DNA from 3 places in the Pseudomonas sp. P116 genome. Region 2 is predicted to be linked to each of the others. Evidence: riboswitches for the same ligand, from Rfam matches in the RefSeq annotation. Region 2 holds a riboswitch; each other region holds the start of a gene.

Region 1 (4,714 bases), on a different contig from region 2:
CCACCCTTCGAGTACCAGCATCGGCGCCGGATAGAATTCCTTGACCGGGCCCAGGCACAAAACGGCCAGAGGTTTGGCGCCTTCCGGCAGTTTCAACAGATCGGCCAGCGCCTGCGGCTCGAACAGCGAGACCCAGCCCATGCCCAGACCTTCGGCGCGGGACGCCAGCCACAGGTTCTGGATCGCACAGGACAGCGACGCCATGTCCATTTCCGGCAGCGTGCGGCGACCGAAGATGTGTTTTTCGCGATCGTCCATCAGCGCGGCGACCAGCACTTCAGCGCAATCATTGATGCCTTCGACCTTGAGGGTCATGAACTCATCGCTGCGTTCGCAGAGGGCTTCGGCGGTGCGGATGCGCTCTTCTTCAACGAGGTTCTGGATTTGCCCGCGCAGGGCTCGGTCGCTGATACGAATAAAGCGCCACGGCTGCATCAGGCCGACGCTCGGGGCCTGATGCGCGGCTTCGAGCAGGCGGTGCAGCAGCTCGGGCGCGACGGTGCCACCGGTGAAGTGGCGCATGTCGCGGCGTTCGGCGATGGCTTTGTAGACCGCTGCGCGTTCGGCTTCGGAGAATGCGTTGTCTTTCATGGCCCCATCGCTGGCAAGCCAGCTCCCACAATGGGCGGTGTAATGCCTGAAGAAACGCGATCCCCTGTGGGAGCTGGCTTGCCAGCGATGGCGGCCTCAAGTTGAGGCGCAAACAGTGCAGCGATAGCCACAGGATTCGACGGAAAATAAAAGTGCACATAAGAAGCCGTCATCCGCCCTTCCCTGTAAACCGCCTCAGCCCCACGCCCGCCATTCGGACTCAGCCCGCGAGCAATCGGGGTCAATTCAGTCGTCGTCAGGGAGTGATGATACGTGTGCCCGCGCAGCGAGCCCTCCGGCAGATCAACCGCTTGCAGCGCCAACGCCGCCAGACGCTTTTGCATGACCGCATCGCCCTTAAGCAAACCGACCAGTTCGGCGCGGGTGCCTTCAACGTCAGTCAGCGAATCAAGCAGATAAAGCATGCCGCCACACTCGGCCAGCAATGGTTTGCCCGCCGCATGGTGCGCGCGGATCGCGTCGAGCATCGCAGTGTTCTGCGACAACGCCACGTGGTGCAATTCCGGGTAGCCGCCCGGCAGATACAGACTGTCCGCCTCAGGCAATTGCGTGTCGCGGATCGGCGAGAAGAAGCTCAACTCGGCACCCATCGCCCGCAGCAAATCGAGGCTGGCGCCGTAGGTGAAGGCAAACGCCTCATCATGGGCGATAGCGATTCGCACACCTTGCAATAGCGGTTCGGCAACGATCACTTCCGGCGCCACGAATTCCACGGCCGGTGGCAGCGCTACCTCGCAACTGCTGGCAAGCGCTTCGGCGGCGGCGTCGAGGCGAACATCCAGGTCGTTCAGTTCGCTGGCCTGCACCAGACCCAGATGACGGCTCGGCAACTCGATCCCGGTCTCGCGGGACAGTGCGCCGTACCAACGCAAACCCTCGGTGAGGCTGCCTTCAAGCAATTGCGCATGACGCAAAGTGCCGACGCGATTGGCCAGCACGCCCGCAAACGGCAAGTCCGGCTGATAACGCGCCAGCCCCAGCGCCAATGCGCCAAACGTCTGCGCCATCGCGGTGCCGTCGATCACGCCCAGTACCGGCACGCCGAAATGCCGCGCCAGGTCAGCGCTCGACGGTGTGCCGTCAAACAGGCCCATCACGCCTTCGATCAAAATCAGATCGGCTTCGGCGGCGGCTTCCCACAACAGGCGACGACTTTCCTGCTCGCCGACCATCCACATATCGAGTTGATAAACCGGCGCTCCGCTGGCGCGCTCGAGAATCATCGGATCGAGGAAGTCCGGGCCGCACTTGAACACGCGCACCTTGCGCCCCTGATTGCGATGCAAACGAGCGAGTGCAGCGGTGACGGTGGTCTTGCCCTGACCGGAGGCCGGCGCGGCGATCAGTACCGCCGGGCAGTGACGTGGCTGATTCAAAGTTCGACGCCTTTCTGCGCTTTGATACCAGCCTGGAAGGCGTGTTTGAGCATGCCCATTTCGGTGACCGTGTCGCCCATCTCAATCATTTCCGGCTTCGCCCCGCGACCGGTGACGATCACGTGCTGCATCGGCGGACGCGCCTGCAAATCGCTGAGCACCTGATCGAGATCGAGGTAGCCGTGCTTGAGGGCGATGTTCAATTCATCGAGCACCACCAGACCGATCGACGGATCACGCAATAACTCGCGCGACACCGCCCACGCAGCTTCGGCGGCGGCGATGTCGCGTTGGCGATCCTGGGTTTCCCAAGTGAAGCCCTCGCCCATCACGTGAAAACGCACCTGCTCGGGAAAGCGGCGGAAGAACAGCTCTTCACCGGTGCTGTTACGGCCCTTGATGAACTGCACCACGCCGCACTGCATGCCGTGGCCCATTGCGCGGGCGAGCATGCCAAACGCCGAGCTGCTTTTGCCTTTGCCGTTGCCGGTCAGCACCAGCACCAGGCCGCACTCGTCGGGCGAGTTGGCGATGCGTTCATCGATCACGGCTTTTTTGCGCTGCATACGCGCCAGATGGCGTTCGTCACGCTCGGGGGAATCAGTCATGGGGGAGCTCTCCGTTGAGGCTGGATAACGGCGGGCAGGCACAAGAATAGACGGCAAAAAGCCTGGCATCGCCCACCGTGATGCCGCTGGATGGATCAGGCCGGTCTCCGGGCTCATGAGCGGCGTTCGCCTGACTGCGCGCCTTCCCGCTGTTAAGCAGTGGCACAAGACGCAGTTTTCACTCATTTACCGTTGCGGGGGCAGCGCCGGGATCGTGGTTGTTCTTCGCTTGAAGACAACCCTCACCAGCTTCCCTGTTTCACTCTGTCGACGCAGGTCACAGAGCACCTGAAACAAGCCGCGAAGGTTAGAGGGTTGGGGGTGGAGCGTCAATTAAAGAGGGGGTCATCGGGCGAATAACTGCCGCCGATCAATTATCCGACGCCAATCTTGTGCCACGCTGAAACAAATGATATCAAAGAGCCATGCTTTTGCCGCAAAAGCACACCACAACAATAAGGATGATTACGATGCAAGGCATGATCATCAGCAATCCGCGCCTGGAATTCCTGCGCCCGGTGCTAGAACGCTGGTTTGACTGTATCGACCGCTACAACGCCGTGCGCGGCGACAGTGACACGCCCTACTGGCATGACGAGAAAGCCAATCTCGGATTGCTCTGTGCGGCCGCCTGGATGGCGGAGTTGGTGACGTTGCGCGACACCGCCACCCGCAAGCAGAACGAGGAAGGCGAGCGCAACGCCCGCGCCGATCTGTTCCTGGCGGGTGCCGAAGACCGCGCATTTATCCAGGCCACGCAACGCTGGCCACGCGTCAACAACCTCAACCTGAACCAACCCCTGCTGGATATCACCAACGACGCCAAACGCCTCAGCTACGCCAGCGACCTCAAACTCGGCTGCCTGTTTGTCGCCCCGCAAAAAGCCCAGCACAGCGCCAGCCCGGAAGAATTGCAGGACATGGTCGACGACCTGCAAAAGGAACACACCTGCGCCGTCGCCTGGTATTTCCCCTACGCCTATCGCAAATTGCGCAATGAAGCCGGCAACTATCACCCGGGCATTGCCGTGCTGTTCAAAGAAGCCCGCGGCTGAGCAGTTGAACCATCGGGCTTGCGCGCTCCTCTATGACTAGGAATGCATTCATAGGGAAGATCAGCAATGCGCAAGCCCCAGCTCGTTTTCGTCATCGCCCTCGCCGGAGGGCTCACCGCCTGTGGTGAATCGTCCAGCCTGCAGGTCATCGACGGCACCGGCCCGTCACCGAAACTGCCCGAACCGAACAAAACCCTGATCCCGACGGTGAATATCGCCCCGGCGGTCGGCTGGCCCGCGGGCGGTAAACCGACCGCTGCGGCAGGCACACAAGTCGCGGCATTTGCCGAAGGCCTCGATCATCCGCGCTGGCTCTATGTGTTGCCCAATGGCGATGTACTGGTAGCAGAAACCAACGCACCGCCCAAACCTGATGACAGCAAAGGCGTGCGCGGCTGGGTCATGGAAAAAGTCATGGGCAAGGCTGGCGCCGGTGTGCCGAGCCCCAATCGCATTACTCTGCTGCGCGATGCCGACCATGATGGCGTGGCCGAAACGCGCACGGTATTCCTGCAGAATCTCAATTCACCGTTCGGCATGACGCTGGTTGGCAACGACCTGTACGTCGCCGACACTGATCGCCTGCTGCGCTTCAACTACGAACCCGGCACGACCGAAATCAAGACGCAGCCGATCAAGGTTGTCGATCTGCCTGGCGGCACGCTCAACCATCACTGGACCAAGAACGTCATCGCCAGCAAGGACGGCAGCAAGCTGTACGTCACGGTCGGCTCGAACAGTAATGTCGGCGAAAACGGCCTGGATAAAGAGGAAGGCCGCGCAGCGATCTGGGAAGTGGACCGCGCAACCGGCAATCACCGCATCTTCGCATCGGGCATCCGCAACCCCAACGGCCTGGCGTGGGAGCCCACCAGTGGCGCGTTGTGGACCGCGGTCAACGAGCGCGACGAAATCGGCAGCGATCTGGTGCCGGACTACATCACCTCGGTCAAGGACGGTGGCTTCTATGGTTGGCCGTTCAGCTATTACGGCCAGCACGTCGATGTGCGCGTAGAACCGCAGAACCCCGATCTGGTCGCCAAAGCCATTGCGCCGGACTACG
Region 2 (4,714 bases):
AGGCACACAACGAGCCCGATGACTGTCACCGGCACTGCCAGCCACACCGATGGCCAGCGCACGCCGCTGAGATTGCCGAGCATCCAGAACATGATGCCGCGTGCCTGTTCGGAGCTGGCCGACTTGGTGATCAGAAATGCCGTGAGGGCATTGAACAGCTGCGAACCGGCGATCCCCGCCAAAATGATCTGGCCGGTATTACCCGGTGAGCCAGCGGCGCGGCCGAGTAAAACCACGACGGCGAACGCCACAACAGCGCCGCCGAACGCACCAACTGACATGGAAATCGCCCCGGCGCCGAAACCCAGCAACGCGACCATCACCGCGCCCGTTGAGGCGCCAGCGGAAATGCCGAGCAGATACGGGTCGGCCAGCGGGTTGCGCAGCAGCGATTGCAGAATCACCCCGCAAGTCGCCAAACCCGCGCCGCAAGCGGCAGCCACCAGCGCGCGAGTCAGGCGATAGTTCCAGACAATGCCTTCGTCGATCGGATCAAGCACATAACCGGCCGCCCACAGTTTGTTGGCCAGCACCTGAAACACCACGATGGGATCAATGGTCGTCTCACCAATGGCCACACCGGCAATCACCGCTAAAAGCAGGATCGCCAGTGCCAACAGGGTGCGTATCAACGTCGCGGTCATTTGGACAGGTCGTAGCCGTTAATGGCGCTCGCCAATGAGGCGATGCCGTCGAATGTGCGCATGCTGGCCTGCATGGCCATGGCGTCGAGAATGATGATGCGGTTGTTTTTCACCGCGTCCATGTTGCGGGTCACGGGATCGTTGCGCAGGAATTCCAGCTTCTTCAGATAGTCGTCAGCCGGGAAGCGCCGGCGATCCATGCGCGCGATGACCAGGAACGTCGGGTTGGCTTTGGCGATGGTTTCCCAGCCGACAGTTGGCCATTCTTCATCGGACTCCACGACGTTGCGCACGCCCAGCGTGTTGAGCATGAAGTCTGGAACGCCCTTGTGTCCGGCGACGTACGGGTCGATATCCAGACTGGCACTGGAAAACCAGACCAGTGCGCTGATGTCTTTCGATTTCTTGTCATTCGCCATGGCAATCGAGTTGGCGAGGCTCGCCTTGAGGTCTGCGTTCAACTGTTGAGCGCGCGCCTGGACATCAAAAATCTCACCGAACTGGGTGATGCTTTTATAGATGCTGTCGATGCGAAACGGCGCCAGACGCGTGCCGTCGGCACCGACCAGATTGTCCTTGGCCTCGCAGTCAGACGGCATCAGATAAGTCGGTATGTTCAGTTCGTGAAACTGTTCGCGGGTGCCGACCGCGCCTTGCGGCCCGACCATCCATTCCAGCTCCACAGCCACCAGTTGCGGGCGCTTGGCGATCACCGATTCGAAACTCGGTTCGTTATCGGCCAGGCGCTCGATGTTGTCGTTTTGCGCTTTGTACTGAGGCAGCACATCGTTGAACCACAGCGAAGTGCCGACGATTTTTTCACCCAGTCCGAGGGCGAAGAGCATTTCCGTGCCGGCCTGGCCGATTGTCACCGCGCGCGCCGGGACCTGCGCGAAGGTCAGCGTGCTGCCGCAGTTTTCAATCGTCAGGGGGTACTGCGTCGGTGCAGCATGGGCGAGGGCGCCAACACCCAGGCCAACGACGAGGGCGACAAAACGAGGCAACAGCATGATGCAATCTCCATTCGAACCGTACACGGAGCCAGGGTGCAGGTTCTGGAAACACATCGCTCACGCTGCCTTGAAAGCAGTGCCAGGCCGATCACCGAAGTGACGCGCGCACAAGGATGTCCTTCCCGGACACCCCGCCGGTTAGTGATTGTTGCTTGGCCGGCAGGTCTCCTGACTGATGCGTCGTCGCCTGCTTCAGCCTTCCCGGGAACAATCCCAGTGGCAGTTTAGAAGCAGGCTCGGCATCTACAGTTGCGGGGGCAGTTCCGTTTGATGCGTTGGGCGCATCACGGATTCCCTATTAATCCCAATTGGAAACCGGCGGGCGGCATGGTATCCGATCGTGGCGGTTGAGGCGAACGGGCGTGCTCGCTCAAGGCGTGGGGCAGCGCCAGCAGGAGGGGCGATGGTGAGAACGGACCAGTCAGGTACTTTTATGCGAAGCACTTTTGCGCCACCTATTCAGTTACTGCAACGATTCAGCGCAACTTGTATCCTTGCGTTACAAGAGGACGAATGGCCCCAGCTATTGCCCTGACCCAATAGTCGCGGGAACGGAAAACCGGACTTTCCTTAAGGTAATAACGTGAAGCGTGATTCGCACCTGGTTGTGCTTTTGCTGTTCGTGATCGGTTGCTCTCTGGCGTCATTGACGGTCTGGAAAGTATTGGCTTCTCGAGATCGGGCACTGGAGGAAGTGGATGTCCACGGCTTGAACCTGACCCAGGCGCTGTCTACCTACTCCGAGGGGATTGTCCGCCAGAGCTCGCTGCTTTTACTCGGGCTTGTCGAGCGCCTGGAAATTGAAGGTAGCGGCCCCGCGCAGATTCAGCGGCTGAGTGCATTGATCATCCGCCAGTAACCGTTAATGCCACAGCTCAGTGGTATCACGATCTACGACAATCAGGGACGCTGGCTGATGTCCTCCAATCGACCGATTCCGGCCGGGGCGAATAGCAGCGATCGGGCCTATTTCATTCATCATCGCGACGATCCCAGCCGTGAGACCTTTATCGGTCCGCCTATCCAGAGCCGTTCGAATCAGGAATGGGTGATCACCGTCAGCCGCCGCTTCAATGATGCGCGCGGAGAGTTTGCCGGGGTGGTGGCGGTCACCTTGGGCGTCGAAAACTTTCTTCGGTTGTTCGGAAAGATCGACGTGGGGCAGGAGGGCGCCATCGGGTTGTCTTACACCGATGGGACGTTGCTGGTTCGTTATCCATTCCGCGAGCAGGACATGGGCCGCAACTTTTCCAAATCGCCCATCTATGCCAAGTATCTCGTTGATCGAGCAGTCGGCACCGCGTCGTTTACCTCCAGCCTGGATGGTGTGGAGCGGCTCTACGCCTTCCGCAAGAGTGACCGGCTGCCGCTGATAACGACGGTGGCCCTCGGCAAGCGCGAAGCCCTCGCCGCGTGGCGAACCGAGGCATTGTTGTCGGCGGTGGTGGTCACCGGGCTGCTGGGACTCACGGGCCTCATTGGCTGGTTCCTGATTCTGGATATCCGTCGGCGTACCAAGGCCGAAGATCAGTTGCGAGGCACCCAGCAGCAGTTGCTCTCAACCAATCGGCAACTGGAATTGCTGGCGATGAAAGACGCCCTGACCGGTCTGGCCAATCGACGCTGCTTTGATCAAAGCCTTGCCATGGAAGCCCGCCGAGCACGACGTGACGGTACGACGTTGGCATTGCTGATGATCGATATCGACCACTTCAAGCTGTTCAACGACTCACTCGGACATGTTGCCGGAGACGCCTGTCTGCAAACCGTTGGCAGAATCCTGGACGAATGTGTGCGGCGCCCCTCGGACCTGGTGGCCCGATATGGCGGTGAAGAGATGGGGGTGATCATGCCGGACACCGATATCGACGGTGCCGCAGTCGTGGCGCAACTGATCATCGACCGCTTGCAGCAAGCAAACATCCCGCACAACGCCAGCCCGCTCGGACGCGTCAGTGTCAGCATCGGGATTGCGACCGCCACGGGGCTGGAACTGGATCACCTGCAAGGTTTGATCGAGGTAGCCGATCAGGTGCCGTACAACGCCAAGGCCCGGGGTCGGAATCAGTATGTAAGGGGTGGGTCGTGACAGGCGATCGCCTTTAGGTCTGGCACGGCATCAAAGGGCCTCTTCAAGCATTCGTGTTTTGCTACCGGCAAAAGCACCTTCTCACGAGCCTGCGACTTCCTCTAGCGATTGCAGTTTTTCTAGCTACGCTTGCCAGCAAGAGAACGGCGTCACCGCGCCCACTCGTTACTGGTCACGAAAGGGAGCCGACATTCATGGACAGCGTGCAGGACCTGTATCCATCAGCAACCGTCCTGGTGGTGGACGACACCCCCGACAACCTGATGCTGATCGCCGAGTTGCTCAAGGACAAATATCGGATCAAGGCAGCCAACAGCGGCGAGAAAGCACTGCGTCTTCTGCAAAGCGATCCGCTTCCCGACCTGATCCTGCTGGACATCATGATGCCCGGCCTGTCCGGGTATGACGTTGCCGAGCAGCTCAAGGGTGACCACCGTACTCGCCACATTCCGATCATTTTCCTGACTTCCATGGTTGCTACAGAGTACGAGATTCGCGGTTTGAGCCTGGGGGCTGCGGATTACATCACCAAACCGATAATCCCTCCGGTGCTCTTGGCCAGGGTCGAGACTCAGATCAAGCTCAAGTCGGCTGCAGACTTCCTGCGCAATCAGAACGAATTCCTGGAACAGGAAGTGCAGCGCCGGACCCGGGAGGTGATCGCCATCCAGGACGTCACTATTCACGCCATGGCATCGCTGGCCGAAACCCGCGACAACGAAACCGGCAACCACATTCGCCGTACTCAACACTACGTAAGACTACTGGCCGAACTGCTGCGCGAGCATCCGCGCTTCCGGCACTTCCTCGATGAGGAAACCATCAAGCTGCTATTCAAGTCAGCACCGCTGCACGATATAGGCAAGATTGGTATCGCTGATCGCATCCTGCTCAAGCCGGGACGTCTTACTGCGCAAGAATTCGAGATCATGAAGACCCACACCACACTGGGGCGCGACGCGATCCAG
Region 3 (4,714 bases), on a different contig from region 2:
CGTATCAGTCGCTGGCCTTTGACGGTGATCAATTCCGGGTCGCCGGGGCCGGCGCCGATGAAGTAAACGGTCATCGTAGAATCCTTGGGAAATAGGCGCGGCAACGCTTCAGATGAAGATTGCTCATGATGAATGGCGGGGATTATCGGGAATTTACGCGGCGCCGGCCAATGCCAGCGTTGCCTGAGCGTATTTTTGTCGGGAAATCAGTAGCTTTGCCGGCGCCTGAATCAGCTGTTCGGCGAGTGCCAGTGCGGCGCTTTCCGCTACGCCATAACAACCGGTGCGCTCGAAGGCAATCTGCGAATGGTGGCTGAGTCGCTGTGCATAGCTGGCCAATTCCTCACTGCTGAAGTACAGCAGCGGCAGGGCCAGTTGATTCGCGAGTTCCTGCAAGCCGGGTTCATCGCGTTTCAAGTCGATACTGGCCAAAGCCTTCACTGCATGCAGTTCAATGCGATTGGCTTGCAAGGCTTGATCGAGTAACGCGCGCAGCGTGCTCGCAGGGCAGCCGCGCTGGCAGCCCAGACCGACCACGAAAGTCGGCGCTGCGCTGTCAGTCGTCATGCGTGGTATTGACCATCGATCTTGCGGCGGAACAACCAGGCGCTGATCAGGCCCAAGGCCAGCCAGAACGCTACGTTGGTCAATTGCGAAGCGATTTTGAACTGCGCTTCCAGTGCTTCTGGCGCGAGCATCGAATGCACTTCCGGTTGCGGTGCGCCGATCACGTGCGGTACGGCGAGGATGGCCACACCGAGGATTTTCACCAACCAATGACGGCTGAACGCAATCAACGCCAGACCGGCAGCGGTTGAAGCGGCAGTGCTGATCCACCACAACTGCCGCGAAGCCAGATCCGCCGCGGCAGTGCCCGGCAGTTCAGGCGGCAGGCCCAAGGTCGGTGCGAGGACGAACGTCGCGTAACCGGCTAGGCCCCACAGTAGACCTTGCGAGGTTTTGGTCGGCGCGCGCAGGGTGTAGAGACCGGCCAGCATCAAGGCAAAACCAACGGCCACCACCAGATTGCCACCCGTGGTCGAAAGCACGCGCTGCCAGCCGTCTTCCGGCTCCCAGGCTTCGGCATCATGGGTGTGCGCAGCGGTGCCGGCGGCGTGTTCGTGAACCGCGGCAACAGGCTCGGATTTTTCATAGGTTTCGGCTTGAAGAATCAGCGGCGACACCCAGAAACTTTGCAGCAGCGTGAGCAGCAGGGCGGCCAGCAGACCGGTGAAACCTGCGGTTTGCGCAATTCGCTTGATCATGTCGGCAGGTCTCAGTGGCACGGGAACGCGGCGCTGTGGCGGGTATCGTGAGCCGCGTTGTGCACGGCTTCGATGTGCGAGAAACCGGCGAAATAGACGAGGCTTGCACCCAGGATCGACGCGAAAACAGCGGCGGTCAGGCGTTGGCTCAGGGTGGTGGTGCTGGAGATTTTGTCCGTGTTGCTGCCGGTGCTGGTGATGATCGACATGGCGCGTCCCTCTGGAATGTCAGGGGTGGACAAGAGCGCATGAAAACCCCTGCGGCGCGGGCACGCAGAGGTTCAAACAGCGCCCGCCCACCGCGGGTTTGTTATGTTCAGCACGCCAATTGCGCGCTGTGTGTTGCGGGCCGGTCTCCGGGCTCACGAGGGGTTGGCGTCTGGCCGACCTGCAAGCGTCACCTTCCCATGCCGCAATGGCACAGTGGATCTGACGCTTCGCTCGCTTACCGTTGCGGGGGCAGCACCGGACTGACATGGCTCTGAGTAAAGCACATGATTCACCGGTTTCCCGTTTCACCCTGTGAAGGGCACCCGTAACAAGTGGTGTAGGAGAGCATGGTGTGGGGTTTTTAGTCAATTTGCTTTGGGGGCTTATCCGTTGCTGCGGGTGTGGCTTCTTATGGTTCCGCCCTTACGGCGGGTCACTTTTTCCAGACGCCGAAAAAGTAACCAAAAAGGCTTGCTCCTACGTCCGGCCCGCTCGCTAAAGCTCGGGGTTCCTTCGCTCCGGAATCCATCCGGGGCATCGATTCCGGTTTGCTTCGCTGCACCTCCTTTCGATGTCCTCCCCGGATGAATCCCTCCACTCAGCCTCCCGACGTCGCCCGCGGATCAAGATCAAAAGCTGCACTCGAGCTAACGCTCATTGTGTTGAGTGGGGGAGGAGCGTGCGGTTGGCTTTGGTTTTGTGTTGGGTTTGCCCTCGTCCCAGTCCACTACCGAGGGAGAGGGGGGCCGATTTTTGGGCTTTTCGGAATCGGTGTTCGACTCGGTGTTTCACGTCGGTGTACTTCTCCCAAACACCTCGATCAGTCCCCTCTCCCTCTGGAAGACGGGTAGGGTGAGGGGCTTTTGATCTGGCTTTTGATCTGGCTTTTGATGTTGCTCTTGCTCTTAGCCCCCTTCGGCAGGCCGAGCGAAGGTGTTCATCCGGGGGGTAGGCGCGTAGCGCCGTGCGGCGAAGCCGCATTCATCGAGAGGAGGTGCAGCGCAGCAAACCGTAGGCGATGCCCCCGGATGGACACCGTAGCTAGGGAACACTGAGCCTCAGCGAAGTGCCGTACGCCGGGGGCAAAGCCTTTTGGTTCCTTTTTGGCGTTTGAAAAAGGGACTCGCTGTAAGAGCGAAACCGCCAGCGGCAGCACCCGCAGCAACGGATATGCCCCGTATCCAAACATTGACCCACCACTGCACCATGCGTAGCCTTGCGCCTTCGAGGTTCTTCGGCATTGCCGAAGCTAAGAAGGGAACGCGGTCAATGCCGCGGCTGCCCCCGCAACTGTGAACGGTGATGTTCGCTGCCACGCCACTGCAAGCTCAATCCACAGAGCCCGCGGGAAGGCGCAGTGAATCCAGGCCCAGCGCCTGAACACCGTCAGCCAGGAGACCTGCCTCGTCACAGATTCTCAATTTCAACCGGGCGGGGTGATCCGGTGGCGAACTCTCCAGGCACGCACGCGCGGTGCCGGTTCTCGTCCCGTATGCCCGCCACTTTGCCAAAGGGCATACCGATGAAAACACTGGCCAAACTCCCTGTCACCATCGTCACCGGCTTCCTCGGCTCGGGCAAAACCACATTGCTGCGGCACATGCTCGACAACGCTCAGGGCCGCCGTATTGCGGTGATCGTCAACGAGTTTGGCGAGTTGGGCATCGACGGTGAAATCCTCAAGCAATGCACCATCGGCTGCTCCGAAGAAGAAGCCGTGGGCCGCGTTTATGAGCTGGCCAACGGCTGCCTGTGCTGCACGGTGCAGGAAGAGTTTTTCCCGGTAATGCGCGAACTGGTTGCCCGTCGCGGTGACCTCGACCACATTCTCATTGAAACCTCTGGCCTGGCCTTGCCAAAACCGCTGGTACAAGCCTTCCAGTGGCCGGAAATCCGCAGCGCTTGCACGGTTGACGCGGTGATCACCGTGGTCGACAGCCCGGCCGTGGCCGCTGGCACCTTCGCCGCGTTCCCGGATCAGGTCGATGCCCAGCGCAAACTCGACCCGAACCTGGATCACGAATCGCCGCTGCACGAGCTCTTCGCCGACCAACTGGCCAGCGCCGACCTCGTCATCCTTAATAAATCTGACCTGATCAGCCCTGAAGACCTGGCGCGCGTACGCCTGGAAGTCGCCGAAGAACTGCCGCCAGCGGTGAAGATCATCGAAGCCAGCAGTGGTCGTGTGCCGCTGGACGTGCTGATCGGCCTTGGCGCCGGTTCCGAAGAACACATCGACAGCCGTCACAGCCATCACGACCATCACCACGACGGTGATGACGATCACGATGACCACGATCACGACGCCTTCGATTCGATCTCCATCGAACTGCCGCAAGCCGACGAAAGCCTGCTGCTCGACGGGCTGACGCAACTGGTGGTCAAGCACGGCATCCTGCGTGTGAAGGGCTTTGCGGCGATCCCGAACAAGCCGATGCGTTTGCTGATTCAAGGCGTGGGCACGCGTTTCGACAAGCATTTCGACCGTCAGTGGGGCGCCGATGAAGCGCGCGTCACGCGTCTGGTGTTGATCGGTCAGGAGCTCGACGCCGCGCAACTCGAAGCGCAACTGCGCGCTGCGCTCAGCGTTTAACCCATGCACCTGCTCAGGACCCAGCCCGGCGGTTTCGTCTCGGATGACAACATCGCGGACCTGGGGCAAACCCCGGCCGAACTGGTAATCCTGTGCAGCGGCGATTCCAGCCTGGCGCTGCTCGCCGAAGCTGCGCAGCAACTGCCCGAGGATTATCCGAGCCTGCGCCTGGCCAATCCCATGCAAGTGCAGAATCACGCTTCGGTCGATCTCTACGTCGATGAAGTGCTGCGCCACGCCAAAGTCATTCTGATCTCGCTGCACGGCGGCATCGCTTATTGGCGCTACGGCATCGAGCGTTTGATTGAGTTGTCCGAGCGTGGCGTGCAGGTGATTCTGGTGCCGGGTGATGATCGCCCCGATCCGGAACTCAGTGACCTGAGCACCGTCAACGCCGAAGATCGTGACCGGCTCTGGCAGTTCCTGCGTCAGGGCGGCATGGGCAACGCCGTGGATTTCTTTCATTGCCTGGCCAGCCGTTGGCTCGCCCGCGATTACCCGTGGGGCGAACCGCAAACCCTGCCGCGCACGGCGATTTACCATCCGCACAAAACCAGCGCCGCACTGAGTGACTGGCAGGCCGATTGGCAGCCCGATCAACCGGTCGCGGCGGTGCTGTTTTACCGCTCGCATTTGCAAGCGGCGA

Evidence for each region. Region 2 has a riboswitch for cobalamin ahead of ICA15_RS23200 (ABC transporter substrate-binding protein). Riboswitches for the same ligand answer to the same signal wherever they lie in the genome.
Region 1: linked by a shared signal. The riboswitch ahead of cobO (cob(I)yrinic acid a,c-diamide adenosyltransferase) and the one ahead of ICA15_RS23200 (ABC transporter substrate-binding protein) in region 2 are both predicted to bind cobalamin.
Region 3: linked by a shared signal. The riboswitch ahead of ICA15_RS07455 (CbtB domain-containing protein) and the one ahead of ICA15_RS23200 (ABC transporter substrate-binding protein) in region 2 are both predicted to bind cobalamin.

The regions. Positions count from the first base shown of each region.
Region 1 is NZ_JACVHB010000001.1:670,775-675,488, forward strand. Features, by position in the region: gene bluB (5,6-dimethylbenzimidazole synthase) at 1-591, opposite strand, end outside; gene ICA15_RS03345 (cobyrinate a,c-diamide synthase) at 588-1,988, opposite strand; gene cobO (cob(I)yrinic acid a,c-diamide adenosyltransferase) at 1,985-2,596, opposite strand; cobalamin riboswitch at 2,677-2,903, opposite strand; gene ICA15_RS03355 (hypothetical protein) at 3,067-3,651, shown strand; gene ICA15_RS03360 (PQQ-dependent sugar dehydrogenase) at 3,718-4,714, shown strand, end outside.
Region 2 is NZ_JACVHB010000007.1:290,024-294,737, forward strand. Features, by position in the region: gene ICA15_RS23195 (FecCD family ABC transporter permease) at 1-644, opposite strand, end outside; gene ICA15_RS23200 (ABC transporter substrate-binding protein) at 641-1,654, opposite strand; cobalamin riboswitch at 1,798-1,992, opposite strand; partial or broken gene ICA15_RS23205 (diguanylate cyclase) at 2,241-3,746, shown strand; gene ICA15_RS23210 (HD-GYP domain-containing protein) at 3,941-4,714, shown strand, end outside.
Region 3 is NZ_JACVHB010000002.1:240,986-245,699, reverse strand. Features, by position in the region: gene cobM (precorrin-4 C(11)-methyltransferase) at 1-74, opposite strand, end outside; gene ICA15_RS07465 (cobalamin biosynthesis protein) at 154-567, opposite strand; gene ICA15_RS07460 (CbtA family protein) at 564-1,265, opposite strand; gene ICA15_RS07455 (CbtB domain-containing protein) at 1,277-1,474, opposite strand; cobalamin riboswitch at 1,595-1,817, opposite strand; cobalamin riboswitch at 2,686-2,897, shown strand; gene cobW (cobalamin biosynthesis protein CobW) at 2,998-4,068, shown strand; gene cobN (cobaltochelatase subunit CobN) at 4,072-4,714, shown strand, end outside.